2 regions of the Streptomyces malaysiensis subsp. malaysiensis genome follow, and region 2 is predicted to be linked to the other one. Evidence: riboswitches for the same ligand, from Rfam matches in the RefSeq annotation. Region 2 holds a riboswitch; the other holds the start of a gene.
What was found. Region 2 has a riboswitch for cyclic di-AMP ahead of AB0E24_RS38255 (transglycosylase family protein). Riboswitches for the same ligand answer to the same signal wherever they lie in the genome.
Positions count from the first base shown of each region.

Region 1: it holds a riboswitch for cyclic di-AMP, as region 2 does, so the genes downstream of both, AB0E24_RS09010 (C40 family peptidase) here and AB0E24_RS38255 (transglycosylase family protein) in region 2, are expected to answer to the same signal.

Region 1 covers NZ_JBEZNG010000003.1:436,663-440,914, forward strand. The annotation lists gene AB0E24_RS09005 (L,D-transpeptidase) at 1-710, shown strand, start outside; gene AB0E24_RS09010 (C40 family peptidase) at 812-1,987, opposite strand; cyclic di-AMP (ydaO/yuaA leader) riboswitch at 1,996-2,182, opposite strand; gene pcrA (DNA helicase PcrA) at 2,339-4,252, shown strand, end outside.
Region 2 covers NZ_JBEZNG010000029.1:79,946-84,197, forward strand. The annotation lists gene AB0E24_RS38245 (FtsB family cell division protein) at 1-34, opposite strand, end outside; gene eno (phosphopyruvate hydratase) at 127-1,407, opposite strand; gene AB0E24_RS38255 (transglycosylase family protein) at 1,636-2,322, opposite strand; cyclic di-AMP (ydaO/yuaA leader) riboswitch at 2,330-2,497, opposite strand; gene AB0E24_RS38260 (transglycosylase family protein) at 2,751-3,749, opposite strand; gene AB0E24_RS38265 (cytochrome P450 family protein) at 3,903-4,252, opposite strand, start outside.

The DNA.
Region 1 (4,252 bases), on a different contig from region 2:
TGGTGGGGATGGCGGTGCCGCTCGCGGTCGCCGTCGGCGGTCCGGCGCAGGCCCAGACGCGGCCACTGGGCCGGTCGACGGGGTCGGTGACACCGGTGACCATGGCCGCGTCGTCGTGCACGACCACCGCGGGGCCGTATCAGAAGCAGGCCGAGCGGTTCCTCGGCCGCCCCGTGGACGGGCGGCAGTCGCGGGCGGACTGTCTCGCGATCCAGAAGTTCCAGATCGACCACGGCATCAGCCCGACGATCGGCTACGCGGGCCCGATCACCTCGGGCGTCATGAATCTCATCAACGCCCAGAAGGCCGCGGGGCACAACCCGAACGCGGCGAAGAAGTGCCCCACCAACAAGGGCCGTATCGCCTGCGTCGACCTCACCCGGCAGCTGAGCTGGGTCCAGGACGGCTCCCGGCTGGTCTACGGACCGGTGCCGGTGCGGTCCGGGCGGGACGGCTTCGAGACCCGCACCGGGCTGAAGAGGGTCTACTGGCGGAACATCGACCACTGGTCGACGCTCTACAACGTCGCCATGCCGTACAGCCAGTTCTTCGACGGTGGCCAGGCGTTCCACTCGATCGCGGGCAGCGTATGGTCCCCGCCGGGCTCCCACGGCTGCGTCAACATGCGCAAGGGTGACGCCAAGAAGTACTGGAGCCTGCTGCGGAACGGCGACGACGTGTACGTCTACGGGCGCAAGCCCGGCACCTGAGGCACGAGCGCCGCGTCTGAAGCGCGAGCCCGCGTCCGAGGCGATGACGGTGCCGCTGCCCGGGGTCCGGCCCCGGGCAGCGGCATACCGGCGCCAGGGGGCTACGAGGGCCGCACGCTCCCGTAGATCGGCATCTCCGTGATCGGCGCCTTCTTCACCACATCGCCGGGCTTCGGCGCGTGGATCATCATCCCGTCGCCGATGTAGAGGCCCACATGGCTGATGTCGTCGTAGAAGAAGACGAGATCGCCCGGCTGGAGTTGGGACGTCGAGACCCGCGTACCGACCTTCACCTGGTCCCAGGTGGTGCGCGGCAGCGAGATCCCGGCGGACTTCCAGGCCGCCTGTGTCAGCCCCGAGCAGTCGAAGGAGCTGGGGCCGGTGGCGCCCCAGACATACGGCTTGCCGATCTGCGCCTTCGCGAAGGCGATGGCCTGGGCCGCCTTGGAGGTGTCGGCCGGGGCCGAGGGCGTCGTCGAACCGGAGCCGCTGCCCGTGTTCTGCTGTTCCTGTTGCTGCTGCTCCTGCTGCTTCTTGCGCGCGGCGGCCTCCTGCCGCTGCTTCTCGGCGAGTGCGGCGGCCTTACGGCGGTCCTCCTCCGCCTTCTTCTTCTCGATCGCCGCCAGCCGCGCCTTCTCCTTGGCGGTCAGATTCGCCAGCAGCCGCCGGGCCTCGGTCAGCTTGTCCTGGACGGTCTTCTTCTGGATCTTCAGCTGCTTCTGCGCCGAGGTCAGCGAGGCGAGGCTTTCGCTGGCCTTGCCGCGCTCCTTGGCGGCCTCCGCCCGCTGCTTCTGGAAGTCGTCGACGGCCTGCTTCTGCCGGCCGGTCATCCGGTCCATCAGATGCGACTGGTCGAAGACGTCCTGCGGGTTGTTGGAGAACAGCAGGGTCGCGGCGGAGCGGGCCATCCCGCCGTCGCGGTACTGGGCGGCGGCGTACTGGCCGAGCATGCGCCGCGCCTCGTTGAGCTTCTCGGTGCGCTGGGCGACGGAGTCCAGCAACTTGTCGACCTTGCCCCGCTGCTGGTCGGTGCGCTCCTTGGCGGCGTTGTAGTGCTGGGTGGCGGTCTCCGCCTGGTGGTAGAGGGTGTCGACCTTCTCCTTGACCTTCTCGAGCGACTGCGTAGCCGGCTTGGGGTCGGCGGGTGCGGCGTTGGCCGTCTGGGAGAGGAGGGTGACGGACGCGAGGGCGGCCGTGGTGAACCCGACGGCCGTACGGCGGCCGTGGCCGGTGAGCGGGGCGGGTATTCGGCTCCGCGGCTTGCGGTGCGACGCCAAGGGAGGCGACTCCTTCCGTGGACCGCCTACCGGGTTAGCTGTCGGGTTCGGGCGGTTCGGAAGGCTGCCCTACGGCCGTCTCCGGGCGGCACTGTCCGTGCCGCACCGTTTCCGGCCGATTCACCCCGGTCTTGCGTTGTTGGGTCCCCGGCTCCGGGCGCCTCACGGCGATACCGGACTCGGCGGAGGCCACCCGTGCCGGCGCGGTTCGCCGACGGATCTCGGGCCGCCTGAGGCAGGACGGTAGCCAACGCGTGGGGCTTCTGTGAAGGCTGGTGGGCGTTTTGCCCGAAACCGTTTCGTGATGTTCGTAGGTCGGCTGTCAGTGGGGCGGCCTAGACTCGGTGAGCGATGAGCAGCCTCTTTGACGACAGCTTCCTGGCGGACCTCGGGCCTCCCTCGGACGAGGAGCAGCCCCCGCCGCCCGAGGATTCGGCGCACCCTGGCCACGGCGGTGCCGAGGATGTGCCGCATCACCTCTTCAGCGGCGGATTCGACGCGCCCGTGCCCCGGGAGTCCCATTACCGGGACGGCGCGGCGCGGTCCGTGGTGGACCCGTCCGCCCTGCTCCAGGGGTTGAACGAGCAGCAGAGGGCCGCCGTGGAGCACACCGGCTCGCCGCTGCTGATCGTCGCGGGCGCCGGTTCGGGCAAGACCCGGGTGCTCACCCACCGCATCGCGTATCTGCTCGGAGCCCGCGGCACACACCCCGGCCAGATCCTCGCCATCACCTTCACCAACAAGGCGGCGGGCGAGATGAAGGAGCGGGTCGAGGAGCTCGTCGGCCCGCGGGCCAACGCCATGTGGGTGTCCACCTTCCACAGCGCCTGCGTCCGCATCCTGCGCCGGGAGTCGAAGAAGCTGGGCTTCACCTCGTCGTTCTCGATCTACGACGCCGCCGACTCCAAGCGGCTGATGTCGCTGGTCTGCCGGGATCTGGACCTCGACCCCAAGCGGTTCCCGCCGAAGTCCTTCAGCGCCAAGATCTCCAACCTCAAGAACGAGCTGATCGACGAGGAGACCTTCGCCGGACAGGCATCGGACGGCTTTGAGAAGACCTTGGCCGAGGCGTATGTGATGTACCAGGCGCGGCTGCGCGAGGCCAATGCGCTGGACTTCGACGACATCATCATGACCACGGTCAATCTGCTCCAGGCGTTCCCGGACGTCGCGGAGCACTACCGCCGCCGCTTCCGGCACGTCCTGGTGGACGAGTACCAGGACACCAACCACGCGCAGTACACACTCGTGCGCGAGTTGGTGGGCACCGGCACCGACGAGACCCCGGCCGCCGAGCTGTGCGTGGTGGGCGACGCCGACCAGTCGATCTACGCCTTCCGGGGCGCCACGATCCGTAACATCCTCCAGTTCGAGGAGGACTACCCCAGCGCGCGGACGATCCTCCTCGAGCAGAACTACCGCTCCACCCAGACCATCCTGAGCGCGGCCAACGCGGTCATCGAGCGCAATGAGAACCGCCGCCCGAAGAACCTGTGGACGGACGCCGGCGCCGGGACCGAGATCACCGGCTATGTGGCCGACACCGAGCACGACGAGGCCCAGTTCGTCGCCGACGAGATCGACCGGCTGACCGACGCGGACGACGCCAGGGCCGGGGATGTGGCGGTCTTCTACCGGACCAACGCCCAGTCCCGTGTCTTCGAGGAGGTCTTCATCCGGGTCGGGCTGCCGTACAAGGTCGTCGGCGGGGTGCGCTTCTACGAGCGCAAGGAGGTCCGCGACGTCCTCGCGTATCTGCGGGTGCTGGCCAACCCCGAGGACGCCGTCCCGCTGCGCCGGATCCTGAACGTGCCCAAGCGCGGTATCGGGGAGCGCGCGGAGGCCATGATCGACGCGCTGGCCCTGCGCGAGAAGATCACCTTCCCGCAGGCGCTGCGCCGGGTCGACGAGGCGTACGGCATGGCGGCCCGCTCGGCCAACGCCGTCAAGCGGTTCAACACGCTCATGGAGGAGCTGCACACCATCGTGGAGTCCGGGGCGGGCCCGGCGACCGTCCTGGAGGCCGTGCTGGAGCGCACCGGCTATCTGGCCGAGCTCCAGACGTCCACCGATCCGCAGGACGAGACCCGGATCGAGAACCTCCAGGAGCTCGCGGCCGTGGCCCTGGAGTTCGAGCAGGACCGGGGCGAGAACCCCGGCACCCTCGCGGACTTCCTGGAGCAGGTCGCGCTCGTCGCCGACTCGGACCAGATCCCGGACGAGGACACCGAGGGCTCCGGCGTGATCACGCTGATGACGCTGCAC
Region 2 (4,252 bases):
TCGCGGTGGAGAACCGTTCGCGATCCGCCGGCACGTCGCCTCCCCGGTGATGACTTCGCTTCGAGTAACGCCGTCCCCGGCCACGGTACGGGACCGCGGCCGGGGACGGGTGTCAGACGTGTCCGCTCAGCCCTTGAAGCGCGGGAAGGCGGAACGGCCCGCGTACACCGCGGCGTCGTCGAGGATCTCCTCGATGCGCAGCAGCTGGTTGTACTTGGCCACCCGCTCGGAGCGGGCCGGGGCGCCGGTCTTGATCTGGCCGCAGTTGGTGGCGACGGCCAGGTCGGCGATGGTGACGTCCTCGGTCTCACCGGAGCGGTGCGACATCATGCACTTGTAGCCGCTGCGCTGGGCCAGCTCGACGGCGTCCAGGGTCTCGGTCAGCGAGCCGATCTGGTTGACCTTGACCAGCAGGGCGTTGGCGGTGTCGCTGTCGATACCGCGGGACAGCCGCTCGGGGTTGGTGACGAAGAGGTCGTCGCCGACCAGCTGGACCTTGTCGCCGAGCTGCTCGGTGATGGTCTTCCAGCCCTCCCAGTCCTCCTCGTTCAGCGGGTCCTCGATGGAGACCAGCGGGTACGCGTCGACCAGCTCGGCGTAGTACGAGGTCATCTCGGCGGCGGTGCGGGACTGCCCCTCGAACTGGTAGGTGCCGTCCTTGTAGAACTCGGAGGCGGCGACGTCCAGCGCGAGCGCGATGTCCTGGCCCGGCTGGTAGCCGGCCTTCTTGACCGCCTCGAGGATCAGGTCCAGGGCCTCGCGGTTGGAGCCGAGGTTCGGCGCGAAGCCGCCCTCGTCGCCGAGGCCGGTGGACAGACCGCGCTCCTTCAGCACGGACTTCAGGGTGTGGTAGACCTCGGTGCCCCAGCGCAGGGCCTCGGAGAAGGACTCCGCGCCGACCGGGGCGATCATGAACTCCTGGATGTCCACATTGGAGTCCGCGTGCGACCCGCCGTTGAGGATGTTCATCATCGGGACCGGCAGCAGATGGGCGTTCGGGCCGCCGAGGTAACGGAAGAGGGGGAGGTCGGACGCCTCGGAGGCGGCGTGCGCTACGGCGAGGGAGACACCGAGGATCGCGTTGGCGCCGAGCGAGGACTTGTCCGGGGTGGCGTCCAGGTCGAACATCGCCTGGTCGATCAGCCGCTGCTCGGTGGCGTCATAGCCGACCAGCTCGGGACCGATCTGCTCGATCACGGCGAGGACGGCCTTCTCCACGCCCTTGCCGTTGTAGCGGTTCTTGTCGCCGTCACGGAGCTCGAGGGCCTCGAAGGCGCCGGTGGAGGCGCCGGACGGAACGGCGGCACGGCCCGTGCTGCCGTCGTCGAGGCCGACCTCGACCTCGACCGTGGGGTTGCCTCGCGAGTCGAGGATCTCGCGAGCTACGACGACGTCGATGGACGGCACGAGGTTCTCCTTCGTATGGGTCTGCGGTAGCAGCACGAGCCTAACGGGCCGGGAGGGCTGCGCCCCGCGTTCGCCCGCCCCACGAGACGGGGGCGTGACACAAAAAGCGAGATTCCGGATTACATATCCGGATTTCCGGGGAATGCGTGAGCCCCGGCGGAACGTGCCGTCGGGGCGGCACGTTCGACCGGGGCTCGTTCAGGCAGTAGCCGTATCCGTGGCCGTGGCTCAGCGGAGGTGCAGCTGCTGGCCCGGGAAGATGAGGTCGGCCTTCTCGATGATGTCCTTGTTCAGCTTGAAGAGCTTCTTCCAGCCGCCCTTGACATCGTGCGCCTTGGCGATCTTGCCGAGGGTGTCGCCGGACTTGACCTTGTACTCGCCGTCACCCTTCTTGATCGGGCCACGGGCCTCCTGGCGCGCGGCGTGCTCGGGCGCGGTACGGGGCTCCGCCTTCGGCTGGGCCGGCTTGGCGGCCGGGGCCGACTTGGTGGAGGCCGAGGACTGGTCCTGCGAACCGGACGGCGCGGACGGCGCGGACGGGCTGCCGCCGGAGGTCAGGCCCGTGCCGCAGACCGGCCAGGCGCCCTTGCCCTGGCTGCCGAGGACCTTCTCGGCGATCTGGATCTGCTGGGCCTTGCTCGCCTTGTCCGCGGTGGAGGCGTAGGCCGTGCCGCCGTAGGCGGCCCAGGTGGAGCTCGAGAACTGAAGGCCGCCGTAGTAGCCGTTGCCGGTGTTGATGGACCAGTTGCCGCCGGACTCGCACTGCGCGACCTGGTCCCACTGGGAGGTGGTGGCGGCGGAAGCGGAGGTCGCCCCGATCAGCGGCGCCGCCACGGCGGCACCGGCGAGACCGGTGAGTGCGGCGATACGGGTGGCCTTGGAGGGACGGCGGTGCTTCCCGTTGGACTTGAGCATGTTTGGTTCGTTTCCTCACCGACGCCTACGAGGTGAGCTGTCGGGTTCGGACGTGAGTTGCCCGGCCGGTCGCGATGGTCGCGCCCGGCTTCACCCCTAGCCGACAAGCCCGTGTCCACAGGCCACTCGGCACCTACCTTGGGTCCCCCGCTCCTGCCTTCGGCGCTGACGCGTCGGTTTCCCCCGACCGCCGGCAGGATTCGGCGTGACGATCGGCGGTGCCCGCGGTGGCGAGCGGAAAAACGGTAAACACACCTTCCGAGAACGTTCAAACACCCCAAGCGGAGCGAATGGGTATGTAATTGATCTCACCCGGTCCACATCGACGCAGGTAGGCCGGGCGAGGAGAGATCGGACACGGGGTACGGCCCGGATATTGTGACGAGATGTATGTCTCACCGGAACCAGATCGGGCAATTCCCCCCGAATCACTGCTCCCTGATGGTGAGGTCAAGTCGCTGACCAGGGATGATCAGGTCGGGGTCGACCCCGATGAGGTCCTCGTTGTTTTCGTAGATCCCTTCCCAACCCCGGGCCACATTCCGGTGCTCGGCGATCCCTGACAGGTTGTCACCGGGGCGAACGGTGTAATCGTCACCCGTGGGGCTCTGCTCGCGGTCCGCAGCCTCGCGCGAGGCATGGCGCCCGGAGGGCCGGGCGTCCGACGAACCGCCGTCGTCGGCCCGCTCCCCCGCGTCCGGGGCGCCGCGGTGGCGGCCGGAGGACGTGGGGTCGGCGGAGGGAGTCGTCGAGGGCTCCTTCGAGCGGTCGGAGCCACCCGACTCCGGACCGCCCGACTCCGGACCGTCCGAGGCCCGGCGGTCCGACTCCGAGCCGTCCCGCCCGTCGGGGGACTGGGAGGCGTCGGGCGCCTCGGACCCCTCGGCCGAGCCCGGCTCATCCGTCTTATCGGTATTGCCGGATGTCTCCGAACCGTCCCGCGACGGGGAGGAGGAGCCGTCCTGCCCTCGGTCCCCCGGCTCGTCCCCGCCGCGGCCCGTGCCCGGGTCCGCGGTGGCCGCACCGCCGGGGTCCCCATCGGGGGCGCCGGCGTCATCGGCGAGCCCGGCGCCCAGCGCACAGCTCGGCCAGGCGTCGGGGCCACGGTCGCCGAGGATCGCCTCGGCGACGGATATCTGCTGGGAGCGGCTGGCCAGGTCGGGGCGCGGGGCGTACTCCGCGCCGCCATACTGCTTCCACATGTCGAGGGTCAGCTGAAGCCCGCCGTAGAAGCCGTTGCCCTCGTTGGCACTCCACATCCCGCCGCTCTCGCACTCGGCGACCTGGTCCCAGGTGGCGGCCGGGGCGGCCTGTGCGCCGGCCGCCCCGAAGAGGGGGATGGCGAGGCCCGCCCCCGTGACCCCCGCCGCGACGATGATGGCCGGGACCTGACGAGGGCGACGGTGTCGACCATTACCGGAACGCATGCGATTGACCTCTCCTAGGCGCTATGGCGACTGGGTTTGCCGGTGAACATAGCGAGGGCCCTCGATCATCACAAGCGGATGTATCCCAGGTCACGCCGAGGTCACACGGCTGATGTTTCGTCACCTATGTCGCGCCGTACGGGGCTTGGGCCTTCAGCCGCCGGTGGAATTCCAGGTCACCGGAAGCGTGCGCAGCCCGCGCATGATGAGCCCGCCGCGCCATCGCAGATCCTCCGGATCGGCCGCGAGCCGTAGTCCGGGCAGCCGCCGCAGCAGGGTGCCGATCGCGGTCCGGGCCTCCAGCCGGGCCAGCGGGGCGCCCAGACAGTAATGGATGCCGTGGCCGTAGCCGAGGTGCTGATTGTCCCGGCGGGCGAGGTCGAGGACATCGGGCGCCGCGAACCGCTCGGGGTCCCGGTCGGCGGCGGCGAGCACCACCAGCACCGGCTCGCCCTCGGCGATGCGCTGCCCCGCGAGGGTGAGCGGCTCGGTGGCGAACCGCC